2 regions of the Bradyrhizobium sp. Crot121 genome follow, and region 1 is predicted to be linked to the other one. Evidence: predicted binding sites of a transcription regulator. Region 1 holds the regulator's gene; the other holds the start of a gene.
What was found. The regulator PhoB, encoded in region 1, activates phosphate uptake and scavenging genes when phosphate is short. The targets are predictions, from matches to a motif close to TGTCATNNANCTGTCAT.
Positions count from the first base shown of each region.

Region 2: a site for PhoB is predicted at 1,541-1,557, ahead of phnF (phosphonate metabolism transcriptional regulator PhnF). Genes of this name have one in related genera too.

Region 1 covers NZ_JCAMOR010000006.1:49,807-57,018, forward strand. Annotated here, with positions in the region: gene apaG (Co2+/Mg2+ efflux facilitator ApaG/CorD) at 1-144, shown strand, start outside; gene AC5ZGW_RS08540 (Hsp33 family molecular chaperone) at 263-1,261, opposite strand; gene argF (ornithine carbamoyltransferase) at 1,474-2,400, opposite strand; gene AC5ZGW_RS08550 (aspartate aminotransferase family protein) at 2,400-3,608, opposite strand; gene AC5ZGW_RS08555 (GcrA family cell cycle regulator) at 4,107-4,622, shown strand; gene phoB (phosphate regulon transcriptional regulator PhoB) at 4,744-5,451, opposite strand; gene phoU (phosphate signaling complex protein PhoU) at 5,568-6,284, opposite strand; gene pstB (phosphate ABC transporter ATP-binding protein PstB) at 6,296-7,117, opposite strand; gene pstA (phosphate ABC transporter permease PstA) at 7,114-7,212, opposite strand, start outside.
Region 2 covers NZ_JCAMOR010000005.1:141,150-148,361, reverse strand. Annotated here, with positions in the region: gene phnE (phosphonate ABC transporter, permease protein PhnE) at 1-601, shown strand, start outside; gene phnF (phosphonate metabolism transcriptional regulator PhnF) at 775-1,506, opposite strand; gene phnG (phosphonate C-P lyase system protein PhnG) at 1,620-2,081, shown strand; gene phnH (phosphonate C-P lyase system protein PhnH) at 2,086-2,691, shown strand; gene AC5ZGW_RS07875 (carbon-phosphorus lyase complex subunit) at 2,694-3,797, shown strand; gene AC5ZGW_RS07870 (alpha-D-ribose 1-methylphosphonate 5-phosphate C-P-lyase PhnJ) at 3,794-4,678, shown strand; gene phnK (phosphonate C-P lyase system protein PhnK) at 4,671-5,471, shown strand; gene phnL (phosphonate C-P lyase system protein PhnL) at 5,480-6,178, shown strand; gene AC5ZGW_RS07855 (alpha-D-ribose 1-methylphosphonate 5-triphosphate diphosphatase) at 6,189-7,212, shown strand, end outside.

The DNA.
Region 1 (7,212 bases):
TACACTTCGGGCGTGCCGCTGCCGACCGAATCCGGCTTCATGAGCGGCCGCTACCAGATGGTGAGCGAAAGCGGCGAACGGTTCGAGATCGACGTGCCGACATTTTCGCTCGACAGCCCGGACGGGAAGAGGGTGTTGAATTGACGAGCGCTCGCGCTCGTCATCATCGGGCTTGACCCGGTGATCCATCTCTTCGACAGAATTTTTCAGGCGAGATGGATGGCCGGGTCAAGCCCGGCCATGACACGCGGAGTTTAGCGCCCTACTCCACCCCGGCCTCTTCCGGCGTGAATTCGTACACCGACGAGCAGAACTCGCAGGTGACGACGACCTTGCCGTCCTTCACCATGTCGGCGCGGTCCTTCGCCGTAAAGCTTTTCAGCATCGAGGACACCGCCTCGCGCGAGCAGGAGCATTGCGCGCGCAGCGGCAGAGGCGTGAACACGCGCACGCCGCGCTCGTGGAACAGGCGGTACAATAGCCGCTCGCCCGACAGATCCGGATCGAGCAGTTCGACGTCCTCGACCGTTCCGATCAGCGACTGCCCCTCGACCCAGGCATCGTCTTCCGGAACCTCATGGGCGGCCGTTCCTTCGGGCGCATCGCCGGGGTGCAGATCGGCCTGCCGCGCGCGCTCCGGCGCCTTCGGCAGGAACTGCAGCAGCATGCCGCCGGCGCGCCAGCGAACCTTGCCGCCGTCGCCGCCGCGCCATTCCTCGCCGACTGCAAGGCGCACGCGCGTCGGGATCTGCTCCGAGCGCAGGAAATACTCATGCGCTGCGTCCTCGAGGCTGCCGCCATGGAGCGCGACCAGGCCCTGATAGCGGCTCATGTCCGGCCCCTGGTCGATGGTCATCGCGAGATGGCCCTTGCCGAGCAGCGCGCCGGAGTCGAGCCCGTCCTGCAATCGCGTCGCATCGTAGCGCGCATAGGCGCGCAGCCGATCGGGCGCCTTGAAATCGACGATCAGGAACGAGACCGGGCCGTCGGTCCGGGTCTGCAGGATGAAACGGCCGTCGAACTTCAGGGATGAACCGAGCAGCGTCGTCAGCACGATCGCCTCGCCGAGCAATTTGCCGACCGCAGGCGGATAATCATGCTTGTGCAGGATGTCGTCGAGGGCGGGACCGAGCCGCGTCAGCCGCCCACGCAGATCGAGTGCATCGACCTCGAATGGCAGCACCGCGTCGTCGACCGGCACGGCCGATGGCGCCCGGGTCGGTGTTTCCGTGATCTTGATGTCGGGGGATTGTGAAACCATGGCGCTCTATCTGGGGTCTTGAGAGGCGAAACGAAAGGGGTTCACATCTATCGTTGTTAGCCGTCATCCCTGCGAAAGCAGGGATCCATAACCACCGATGTGAGCATTGTGAAAAGCTGGGGCCGCAGCTTGATGCAACAACTCACATCGGTGGTTATGGATCCCGGCTCGCGCTTCGCTTGGCCGGGACGACAGCTATCTTGGCGGCGCGCTTACGCGACCGCGTCAAAACACCAGGCCAGAATGCCCTTTTGCGCATGCAGGCGGTTCTCGGCCTCGTCGAACACCACCGATTGCGGACCGTCGATCACCTCGTCGGTGACTTCCTCGCCGCGATGCGCCGGCAGGCAATGCATGAACAAAGCATCGGGCTTCGCCAGCGACATCAGCTTGGCATTGACCTGATAGGGTCGGAGCAGATTGTGCCGGTGCTCGCCGTCCTTGTCGCCCATCGACACCCAGGTGTCGGTGACGACGCAGTCGGCGCCGCGCACGGCCTCCTCTGGGTCGTTGCCGAGCACGATCGGCGCCTGGGTCGCCTTGATCCAGTCGCGCATCGCCTTGTTCGGCGCGAGCTGCGGCGGCGTCGCGATATTGAGGGCGAACTTGAAACGCTCGGCGGCATGCGCCCATGACGCCAGCACGTTGTTGTCGTCACCGGTCCACGCCACGGTCTTGCCCTCGATCGAACCGCGACGCTCCTCGAACGTCATCAGGTCGGCCATCACCTGGCAGGGATGCGAGCGGCGCGTCAGCCCGTTGATCACGGGGACGGTGGCATGCGCGGCGAGCTCCAAGAGCGCATCGTGGTTGAGGATGCGGATCATGATCGCATCGACATAGCGCGACAGCACGCGCGCAGTGTCGGCGATGGTCTCGCCACGGCCGAGCTGCATCTCGGCGCCGGTGAGCATGATCGATTCACCGCCAAGCTGGCGCATGCCGACGTCGAACGACACTCGCGTGCGGGTCGAAGGACGCTCGAAGATCATCGCCAGCGTCTTGCCTTCGAGCGGCTTCGTGGCCCGCTCATGCGCCTTCAGTCTCGCCTTCATGGCGGCGCCGGCGGCCAGCATGGCGCGCAGCTCGTTGAGCGACATTTCGTTGATGTCGAGGAAGTGACGGGGCGCCTTGCTCATCATCCCGCTGCCTTCTTCGACGGTCCGCTTGAGAGCGCGGTGCAGGCGCGCTCCAGACAACCGATGGCGTGCTCGATCTCGGCCTCGCTGACGATCAGCGGCGCGAGGAATCGCACCACATTATCGCCGGCGCCGACTGTGAGCAGCTTCTGCTCGCGCAGGGCGTTGACGAGGTCGCCCGAGGGCACCACGGCCTTGACGCCGATCAGAAGCCCCTCGCCGCGCACGTCGGCGAGAATGGACGGATAGCGGTCAACCGCGGAGGCGAGCTTCTGCTTGAGCAGGAGCGACATCTTCTGCACGTGATCGAAGAAGCCGGGCTTCAGCATCACATCGAGCACGGCGCCGGCGGCCGCGACCGCGAGCGGATTGCCGCCGAAGGTCGAGCCATGCGAACCCGGCGTCATGCCGGACGCAGCTTCCGCGGTCGCAAGGAAGGCGCCGATCGGAAAGCCGCCGCCGAGCGCCTTGGCCAGCGACATCACGTCAGGGGTGACCCCGATGCGCTTGTAGGCGAAGAGATCGCCGGTGCGGCCCATGCCGGTCTGCACCTCGTCGAACGCGAGCAATAGGCCATGCTCGTCGCAGAGCTGGCGCAGCGCCTTGAAGAAGGCCGGCGGCGCGGAGCGCACGCCGCCTTCGCCCTGCACCGGCTCGATCAGGATGCCTGCGGTCTCTGGACCGATCGCGCGTTTCACCGCTTCGATATCGCCATGCGGCACCTGATCAAAGCCGTCCATCGGCGCGCCGAAGCCCTCGAGATATTTAGCGGCGCCGGTCGCGGCGAGTGTCGCGAGCGTGCGGCCATGGAAGGCGCCTTCGAAGGTGATGATGCGGTAGCGCTCCGGATGCCCCTTCGAGAAGTGATAGTGACGCACGACCTTGATCACGCCCTCCATCGCTTCCGCGCCGGAATTGCAGAAGAACACCAAGTCCGCAAAACTCTGCTCGCACAGCCGCGCGGCAAGCTTCTCGCCGTCCGGGCTCTTGAACAGGTTCGACATGTGCCAGAGCTTCGTCGCCTGTTCCTGCAGCGCCTTCACCAGATGCGGATGGGCATGGCCGAGCGCGTTCACCGCGACGCCGGAGGTGAAGTCGAGATAACGCTCGCCTTTGGTCGAGATCAGCCAACAGCCTTCGCCGCGTTCGAAGCCGAGATCGGCCCTGGCAAAAACGGGAAGCAGATGCGACGTGGCGCGGTCGGTCATGGCGATCACTGAAGGGTTCAGACAAGCCTTTCAGACAAGCCCCGGCGGCGTGCAGCGATGCAGACACGCGGCTGGAGCTCATCCAGCGAAAACAAAACGTGCCGCCTTTGCAGGGCGGCACGTGAAGGCATTCTATGCGCGCGGCGGGTGCTGTCAATCGCCACGAAGCCGCCAGGCTGCGCTGCAAAGTGCCGGTAATCCGCAGTTTTCCGGTGTGGTGGAAAAGCCCGATTGCAATCCCTAAATGTCGGAACATGTGGACGCATAGGCGCGGACTCTTGCGCCAGAGTCACGCCATATTGTAGCGTCTAGCCTGTCGGGTACGACATCTCGTGCGGCAGTTTTGATCCCTTAGAGTCCTTTGTGTGCGGCGTACACGTTCGGGTGCGGTTTTCGTGCCCGGCGAGCCTTAAGGGATTCTGCCCGCAGGGATTTTTGAGATTAGGCATCGCAGCGCTGTCCCAGGATCGGCCGGCGCAACGCGAAGGGAAAGATGCGATGACGGTATTGACCTGGTCCGACGAACGCGTCGAGCAGTTGAAAAAGCTCTGGGAAGGTGGCCTCTCGGCCAGCCAGATCGCTGCGGAACTGGGCAACGTGACCCGCAATGCGGTGATCGGCAAGGTGCACCGGCTCGGCCTCTCGGGCCGCGCCAAGAGTCCTGCTGCAGCCGCGCCGCGGCAGCGCAAGGCGCGTCCCGCACAGCCGATGATGCGCGTGGCGCGTCCGGTCTCCCGCGGCAACACCGCGCTCGCCCACGCCTTCGAGGTGGAGGTGGAAGCGGACCCTATCGCCTACGACAATGTGGTGCCGATGAGCCAGCGGCTGTCGCTGCTCGAATTGAACGAGGCCACCTGCCACTGGCCGGTCGGCGATCCCTCGAGCCCGGAATTCTTCTTCTGCGGCGGCAAGGCGCTTCCCGGCCTGCCCTATTGCGCGCACCACTCCCGCATCGCCTACCAGCCGGCGGCTGACCGCCGCCGTCCGACGGTCAAGCCGTCACAAGGCAAGTAAGCCGACGACAGATCGTAGCCTGGGTGGAGCGCAGCGCAACCCGGGAACGCTGTATCGGCGGGTCCAAATTTCCCCGGGGTTACGCTTCGCTGCACCCGGGCTACGGATTGAGGTCGCCGGTTTACGACTGCTCGGCCTTCGCGAAGCGATCATCGAGCGCGTAGCCCGCGCCGCGGACGGTACGGATCGGGTCCTGCTCGCGGCCGGGATTGAGCAATTTGCGCAGGCGGCCGATGTGAACGTCGACGGTGCGCTCGTCGATATAGATGTCGCGGCCCCAAACGCTGTCGAGCAGCTGCTCGCGGCTGAACACGCGGCCGGGATGCTCCAGGAAGAACTCCAGCAGGCGATATTCGGTCGGGCCGAGATCGATCGGGCGGCCCGAGCGCGCGACGCGGCGCTTCTCGCGGTCGAGTTCGATGTCGCCATAGGTGAGCACGGTGGCGAGCCGCTCCGGGCTTGCCCGGCGCAACAGGCCCTTCACCCGCGCGAGCAGTTCAGGCACCGAGAACGGCTTGACGATGTAGTCGTCGGCACCGGTCGCCAGCCCCCTCACGCGCTCGCTTTCCTCGCCGCGCGCGGTCAGCATGATGATCGGGAGCTGCTTGGTCTCCGGCCGCGCCCGCAGACGGCGGCACAGCTCGATGCCGGAGAGTCCCGGCAGCATCCAGTCGAGCACGACAAGGTCGGGAATACGTTCCTTGAGCCTTGTGTCCGCATCGTCTCCACGGGCGACCGTTTCGACATCATAGCCTTCTGCATCGAGATTGTAGCGCAACAGCGTCGTCAGCGCTTCTTCGTCTTCGACCACCAGAATGCGTGCGCTCATCGGCTTGGCTTCTCCTATAGCGGGATGACTCTCTGCTTGAATCGTCATCCCACTCTTCCTTTGATGTTTGAGCAGGATCTTGGCTGAAAGCCGGCGTCGACTTTCCGGATGTTGCTCTAGTTGCCCGGAACGGTCGTGGCGAACGTCGTCATATCCCCCTTCGGCCGCTTGTCGGTGATCTGCTGACCCTCGATCATGTAGAAGACCGTTTCCGCGATGTTGGTGGCGTGGTCGCCGATCCGCTCGATATTCTTGGCGCAGAACATCAGGTGGATGCAGAACGAGATGTTGCGCGGATCTTCCATCATGTAGGTGAGGAGCTCGCGGAACAGCGAGGTGCAGATCGCGTCCACCTCCTCGTCGCTCTTCCAGACGTTCATCGCCGCCGGCAGATCGTGCGCGGCATAGGCGTCGAGCACGGACTTGACCTGCGACAGCACGAGGTCGGTCATGTGCTCCAGGCCGCGGATCAGCTTCAGCGGCTGGAAGTCGTTCTCCAGCGCGGCGACGCGCTTGCCCATGTTCTTGGCGAGGTCGCCGATCCGCTCGAGGTCGGTCGCCACCCGCATCGCGCCGACGATCTCGCGCAGGTCGACAGCCATCGGCTGGCGGCGGGCGATCGTCAGCACGGCGCGCTCCTCGATCACGCGCTGCAGGCTGTCGATCTCGATGTCGGAAGCGACGACACGCTTGCCGAGCGCGACGTCGCGGCGGATCAGCGCATCGACGGATTCGGTGATCATCCGTTCGACCAGCCCGCCCATCTCTGCGACCAGACGGGTCAGTTCCTGAAGATCGCTGTCGAATGCCTTGGCGGTATGTTCAGAAGCCATGATGTCCCTCCTCAACCAAACCGGCCGGTGATGTAGTCCTGGGTGCGTCGATCGCTCGGCGAGGTGAAGATCTTGCTGGTGTCGTCGAACTCGATCAGTTCGCCCAGATACATGAACGCGGTCTTGTCGGAGACGCGCGCCGCCTGCTGCATGTTATGCGTGACGATCGCGATCGTGTAGTCCTCCGACAATTCCTGGATCAGCTCCTCGACCTTGGCGGTCGAGATCGGATCGAGCGCCGAGCAGGGCTCGTCGAACAGGATAACTTCGGGCCGCACCGCAACCGTGCGGGCGATGCAGAGGCGCTGCTGCTGGCCGCCGGAGAGGCTCAGGCCGGAGGCGTTGAGCTTGTCCTTGACCTCGTTCCACAGCGCGCCGCCGCGCAGCGCTTTCTCGACGCGGCCGTCCATTTCAGATTTCGAGATCTTCTCGTAAAGGCGGATGCCGAAGGCGATGTTCTCATAGATCGTCATCGGGAACGGCGTCGGCTTCTGGAACACCATTCCGATCCGCGCCCGCAGCAGGTTGAGGTCGAGCTTGGGGTCGAGGATGTTGGTCTGGTCCAGCATCAACTGGCCGGTGGCGCGCTGGCCGGGATACAGGTCGTACATCCGGTTGAAGATCCGGAGCAGGGTCGACTTGCCGCAGCCGGACGGGCCGATAAAGGCGGTGACGCGGTTGGTGCCGAGCGTCAGGTTGATGTTCTTCAACGCATGGTGCTCGCCGTAATAGAAGTTGAGGCTGCGTGCAGTCACCTTTGGCGCCGCTTCCGGCAGCGACTTCTGGGGAATGGCCGCGCTCGGGCTGGTCGTCGATACGGACAGATCGGTCATTTTGCGCTCCTTTCGGCGCCGAGAATGCGCGCGCCGATGTTGAGCGCGAGCACGGTCAAGGTGATAAGCAAGGCCCCGCTCCAGGCGAGCTCCTT
Region 2 (7,212 bases), on a different contig from region 1:
CGCGCTCGGCGAGACGCTGTCGATCGCGCTGCTCGGCACGACGCTGGCCGCGTTCATGGCGCTGCCGGTCAGCCTGCTCGCCGCGCGCAACATCGTGCCCTCCGCCATCTTCCGTTTCCCGGTGCGACGTTTCCTGGATACGATCCGCGGCGTCGACACGCTGATCTGGGCCTTGGTGTGGATCAATGTCGTCGGTCTCGGCCCGTTCGCCGGCGTGCTCGCCATCGCGGTGTCGGATTTCGGCGCCTTCGGCAAATTGTTCTCCGAGGCCATTGAAGGCGCCGACAAGAAGCAGGTCGAGGGCATCAGAGCTTCCGGCGGCGGCGTCCTGCACGAGATCCGCTTCGGCCTGATCCCGCAGGTCCTGCCCGTGATCGCGGGTCAGGTGCTCTATTTCATCGAATCGAACACGCGTTCGGCCACGATCATCGGCATCGTCGGTGCCGGCGGCATCGGGCTGCAGCTCGCCGAGCAGATCCGCGTGCTGGAATGGCAGAAGGTATCGTTCCTGATACTGATGATCCTGATCGCGGTCGCCGTGATCGACTGGATTTCGACAAAACTCCGCTTCGCCATCATCGGCCAGCGCACGCTGGCGTAGGAGTCACCTCGCCCCGCTCTTGCGGGAAGAGGTCGGCGCGAAGCGCCGGGTGAGGGGCCCCTCCGCGCACTCTCGCCTATCGAATTTGCAGAAGCAGCCCCTCACCCTAACCCTCGCAGAGTGAGCTTTGCTCGTCTCGCCCCCGCGAAGAGCGGGGAGAGGGAAGAACTGGATTACCCGTTCTCCACCAAGAACTCCACGCGCTCCGCCGCAAAACGCGAGCGCTTTGTCACCAGCGGCTTGTCGTCCAGATCGACGTCGGTCGAGTCGACCACCAGGATCGGGCGGCCGAGCGCCAGGTCGAGCCGCGCGGCGTCGGTAGCGTCGACGATGCCGGCGGTGATCCGCGTCGAGGTGCGGCGATAGTCGCGGATGCCGAAATGTTCGAGCAGTTTCGTCATCGAGCGGACGCTGGCGAACACCTCTCCCGCGCCCGGAAAGCGCTCGGCCGAAAGCCAGGAGGTGGAGACGCAGATCGGCGCGCGGTCGGCGAACCGCAGCGACTCGATCCGGACCAGTGGCGCGCCGACCTTCAGTCCGAGTTCCCGCGCCAATTCCCGGCTCGCCACGTCTTCCGAGGCATCGATCAATTGCCCGCGTGGCTCGCGGCCGCCGGCGCCGACGATCTCCGAGAACCGCGTGCGCGAGCGCAGCGGATAGGCGATTTTCTGCACCTCGACATAAGTGCCGCTGCCGCGTTCGGCACGCACCAGTCCGCGCTCGGCGAGCGCCGCCAGGGCGCGCCGCACCGTGTGCCGGTTCACGCGGTAGGTCTCCGCGATCTCCATCTCGCCCGGCAGCTTCTCGCCGGCGGCAAAGCGGCCCTCGGCGATGCCGCGCTCGATGCCGTCGGCGACCAGGCGCCACAGCGCGACGCCCGATGAGGCGGTGTCCTGCACACTCATATCGGAAACCCAGTCCTGTCGAAAATCATGCCTCTGTCATGAAACAGTCATGGCGTTTGCTTATCAAGTTGTCTAGTATCATAGACAACTTCAGTCAGGCAAGGTTCCGCGAGATGACGAAGACCGAGCAAGACAGCAGGCGGGCGCAGCGCCGGGCGGGAATGGCGGTGCTCGCGCAGTCGGACGCTGCCGACATTTCGGCCCGGCTCAGCGAGATGGCGCTGCCCGCTCACAAGACCCTGCGCGAGCCGGAAAACGGCCTCGTCATGGTGCGCGGCCGGGTCGGCGGTGATGGCGCGCCCTTCAATATTGGCGAGGCGACCGTCTCGCGCGCGGCGGTGCTGCTTTCGACCGGCCAGGTCGGTTTCGGCTACACGCTCGGACGCGACCATGAGAAGGCGCGGCTGATCGCGTTGTGCGACGCCATGGCGCAATCGGACGATTTTGCCGATGCGGTTGAGCAGGAGGTGATCGCGCCGCTGCGCACGGCCATGATCGCCAAGCGAGACCGGGTGGCCGCGGAGACGGCGGCGACGCGGGTTGATTTCTATACGATGGTGCGCGGTGAGGGCTGAAGACATGACGGCGATTGCCGAACTGCCGCCGGGCTTCGCCGACAAGGTCTTGTCGGCGCAGGCGACATTCCGTTCCGTAATGAACGCGATGGCGCGTCCGGGGAAGGTCGAGCGAATCGCGGCGTCGGCCGGCGCGCCTGATGGCGTGATGCACGGCGCGGCCGCGATCGCGCTGACGCTGTTCGATCACGATACGCCGATCTGGCTCGACGGCGCGATGTCGACCCCCGAAGTCGCCAAATGGCTCAAGTTCCACACCGGGGCGCCCATCACCGGCGATCCCGCGATTGCAAGCTTTGCGCTGATCGGCGATCCCGAGAATCTCCCCGCGCTCGATCGTTTCGCGCTCGGCAGCGGCGAATATCCCGATCGTTCGACCACGCTGATCCTGCAGATTGGCAGCCTGTCGCACGGCGCGGCCTACGAACTGCGCGGCCCGGGCATCGACGGCTCCACCGTGCTGACAGCGACCATTGAGCCGCACGATCTGTTCGATCAACTCGCCGTCAACGCCACGCTGTTCCCGCGCGGCATCGACGTCGTGCTGGTCGCGGGTGATGAGATTGTTGCGATCCCGCGCACCACGCGGCTCGCTCATGGGAAGGACTGACGATGTACGTTGCGGTCAAGGGCGGCGAACGCGCCATCGAGAACGCCCATCGCCTGCTCGCGCATGAACGGCGCGGCGACCGGGAGGTGCCGGAGCTTACGCTTGCGCAGATCTCCGAACAGCTTGCGCTCGGCGTCGATCGCGTCATGGCGGAAGGCTCGCTCTATGACCGCGAGCTGGCCGCGCTCGCGATCAAGCAGGCGCGCGGCGACCTGATCGAGGCGATCTTCCTGGTTCGCGCCTTCCGCGCCACGCTGCCGCGCTTCGGCGCCACCGAGCCGGTCGATACCGGCAACATGCAGATCCGCCGCCGCATCTCCGCGACCTTCAAGGACATTCCCGGCGGCCAGATCCTCGGCCCCACCTTCGACTATACCCATCGCCTGCTCGACCCGCAGCTTGCCGAGGGTTTTGTGCCGGAGGCGCCTGCGACCGGCGAAACATCGTCCGCCGAGACGCCGCGCGTCACCGACATCCTCGCTCACGATGGTCTGATCGAAGCGTCGCCGCAAGCAGAAGCGGACGCGCCGATCGGCGATCTCACACGCGAGCCGCTCAGCTTCCCCGCCGACCGCGATCTGCGGCTGCAGAATCTCGCGCGCGCCGACGAAGGTTTCCTGCTCGCGCTCGGCTACTCCACCCAGCGCGGCTACGGCCGCAACCACCCCTTCGCCGGCGAGATCCGCTTCGGCGAGGTTGATGTCGAATTCTTCGCCGAGGATGCGGGTTTTGCCGTTCCGCTCGGGAGAATCGAACTCACCGAGTGCCAGATGGTCAATCAGTTCAAGGGCTCGGCGACGGAAGCGCCGTGCTTCACCCGCGGCTACGGGCTCGCCTTCGGCCAGAGCGAGCGCAAGACCATGTCGATGGCGCTGGTCGATCGTGCACTGCGCGCGCGCGAGCTCGGCGAGGAGGTGAGGGCGCCGGCGCAGGACGAGGAATTCGTGATGTCGCATTCCGACAATGTGCAGGCGACCGGCTTCGTCGAGCATCTCAAGCTGCCGCATTATGTCGACTTCCAGTCCGAGCTCGGCCTGCTGCGCAGGCTGCGCACAGAATTCACTGAGGCCAACGCATCGGAGCCGCTGCAGGAGGCCGCCGAATGAACGCGCCGTCCTATAATTTCGCCTATCTCGACGAGCAGACCAAGCGGATGATCCGCCGCGCGATCCTGAAGGCGATCGCGATCCCCGGCTACCAGGTGCCGTTCGCGAGCCGCGAGATGCCGATGCCCTATGGCTGGGGCACCGGCGGCGTGCAGGTCACCGCCGCGATCCTCGGCCCCGATGACGTCTTGAAGGTGATCGACCAGGGCTCGGACGATACGACGAATGCGATCTCGATCCGCAAATTCTTCGGCAAGACCGCGGGCGTCGCGACCACGACGTCGACCACGGAAGCTACCGTAATCCAGACTCGCCACCGCATCCCAGAGGCGTCGCTGCATGAGGGGCAGGTGCTGGTCTATCAGGTGCCGATCCCAGAGCCGCTGCGCTTTCTCGAGCCCCGCGAGACCGAGACGCGGCGCATGCATGCACTCGCCGAATACGGCTTGATGCATGTCAAGCTGTACGAGGACATCGCGCGCTTCGGCCATATCGCCACGGCCTATGCCTATCCGGTGAAGGTGAACGCGCGCTATGTGATGGACCCGTCGCCGACGCCGAAATTCGACAATCCGAAGATGGACAATTGCGCGGCGCTGCAATTGTTCGGCGCCGGCCGCGAGAAGCGCATCTATGCGATCCCGCCCTACACGACCGTGGTCTCGCTCGATTTCGAGGACCATCCGTTCAAGCCCTACCGCTTCGACGCGCCGTGCGCGCTCTGCGGCGCGGAGAATTCCTATCTCGACGAGATCGTAACCGACGACAAGGGCGGGCGGATGTTCGTCTGCTCCGACACCGACTATTGCGAGCAGCGCCAGGCCGAAGGCCATCGCGGCCACCAGAGCGCAGCGCCGCACAAGGAGAGGGCGCATGTCTGAGCCGGTGACCACGCCCGACGACGATCAGCCGCTCTTGATTGCGGACGGCCTGTCGAAGAATTACGGCCGGCTGGCCGCCTGCCGCGACGTGTCGTTCTCGCTCCATCCCGGCGAGGTGCTGGCGATCGTCGGCGAGTCCGGCTCGGGCAAGTCGACCTTGCTGCAACTATTGTCGGCGCAGCTTGCGCCGAGCGCGGGCAGCGTGTCCTATCGCATGCGCGATGGCGTGCTGCGTGATCTTGCTTCGCTCGGCGAAGCCGAGCGGCGCTTCCTGTTCCGCACCGATTGGGGCTATGTGCACCAGGATCCCGCACAGGGCCTGCGCATGGCGGTCTCCGCCGGCGCCAATGTCGGCGAGCGGCTGATGGCGATCGGCTGGAATCACTATGGCCGCATCCGCGACACCGCAACGACATGGCTCGAGCGCGTCGAGATCGACGTCGGCCGCATCGACGATGCGCCGAAGACCTATTCGGGCGGTATGCGGCAGCGCCTGCAGATCGCGCGCAACCTCGTCACTGCGCCGCGGCTGGTGTTCATGGACGAGCCGACCGGTGGGCTCGACGTCTCCGTGCAGGCCCGCCTGCTCGACCTCATGCGCAATCTCGTCAGCGAGCTCAACCTCGCCGCCATCGTCGTCACCCACGACCTCGCGGTGGCGCGCCTCTTGTCACACCGGGTGATGGTGATGAAGGGCGGCCGCGTCGTCGAGACCGGTCTGACCGACCAGGTGCTCGACGACCCGCGCGAGCCCTATACCCAGCTGCTCGTTTCCTCGATCCTGCCGCCATGAGGGCACCGATGACTGCGACGATCGAAATCTCCAACGCGGCAAAGACCTTCACCATGCATCTGCAGGGCGGGGTCGAACTGCCTGTCGTGAGCAACGTCTCGTTCCATGTCGAACCGGGCGAATGCGTCGTGCTGTCCGGGCCGTCAGGGGCCGGCAAGTCGTCGATCCTGAAGATGATCTTCGGCAACTATCGCTGCGATGCCGGGCGGATCGACATCCGCCACCAGGGCAAGGTGATCGATCTCGCCAGCGCCGAGCCGCGGCAGGTCCTGAGCGTGCGCCGCGCCACCGTCGGTTATGTCAGCCAGTTCCTGCGCGCGGTGCCGCGGGTCGCGACCATCGATGTCGTCGCCGAGCCGCTGGTCGCGGGCGGCACGCCGCGTGCCGAGGCGCGCGACAAGGCCGCCGCGCTGCTCCGCCGTCTCAACATCCCCGAGCGGCTGTGGCGGCTGCCGCCCTCGACGTTCTCCGGCGGCGAGCAGCAACGCGTCAACATCGCCCGCGGCTTCGTGTCCGATCTGCCGATCCTGCTGCTGGACGAGCCGACGGCCTCGCTCGATGCGGCCAACCGCGCCGTGGTGGTAGAACTGATTGGCGAGAAGAAACGCCGCGGCGTCGCAATGGTCGCGATCGTGCATGACGATGAAATCCGTCATCTGATTGCAGACCGAATCGTGGATGTCACGTCATTCGCTGCGGCGGCATGAGAGGGGTGAGATGACCGCAAGAGAGACCATCATCGGCAATGCGCGCCTTGTGCTGGCCGATCGCGTCATCGAGCGCGGTTGGGTCGCGCTCGCCGATGGCCGCATTGCCGAATTCGGTGAGGGGAGCGCCCCCGATGGCAGCGAGGATGCCGGCGGCGATCTCATCATGCCGGGCATGATCGAGCTGCACACCGATCACCTCGAAGCCCATTACGTGCCGCGCCCGAAAGTGTTCTGGGATCCGGTTGCCTCCGTCATCTCCTATGACGCGCAGCTTGCGACCTCGGGCATCACCACTGTCCTCGACTCGCTCCGGGTCTGGCGCGAGGACGGTGCAGAGGACGTCGATGGCCGTGCCGGCATTCTGGCGGCGGCGATCTCGGCGGCCCGCGAGGGCAATCTGCTCCGTGCCGATCACTTCCTGCACCTGCGCTGCGAAATCCCGATGCCCGATGTGGTGGCCGAGGCGAAAGAGCTGATCGACCGGCCCGACGTCCGCCTGATGTCGCTGATGGACCACACCCCCGGCCAGCGCCAGTTCCGCGACGAAGTGAAGCTGCGCGACTACTATCGCGGCAAGGGCGGCGGCATGACCGACGCCCAGCTCGACGAGCTCTTCGCCCGGCGTTTCGCCAACCAAAAGGCCTATGCCGCCACCAACATGCGTGCCATCGTCGCGCTCGCGCATGAATACAACATCCCGCTCGCGAGCCACGACGACACCACCGAGGAGAACGTCGTCGACGCCGTGCGCGACCGCGTCTCGGTCGCGGAATTCCCGACCACGATGGAAGCCGCCCGCGGCCTGCACGCGGCCGGCATCGACATCCTGATGGGCGCGCCCAACGTGGTGCGCGGCGGCTCGCATTCCGGCAATATCGCCGCCGTCGATCTCGCCCGCGAGGGGTTGCTCGATATCCTGTCGTCCGACTACATTCCTTCGAGCCTGTTGATGGCGGCGCTGCAATTGCCGCGGCATATCCCGGCGATCGATCTCGCCTCCGCGGTGCGCACGGTCACGAAGACGGCGGCCG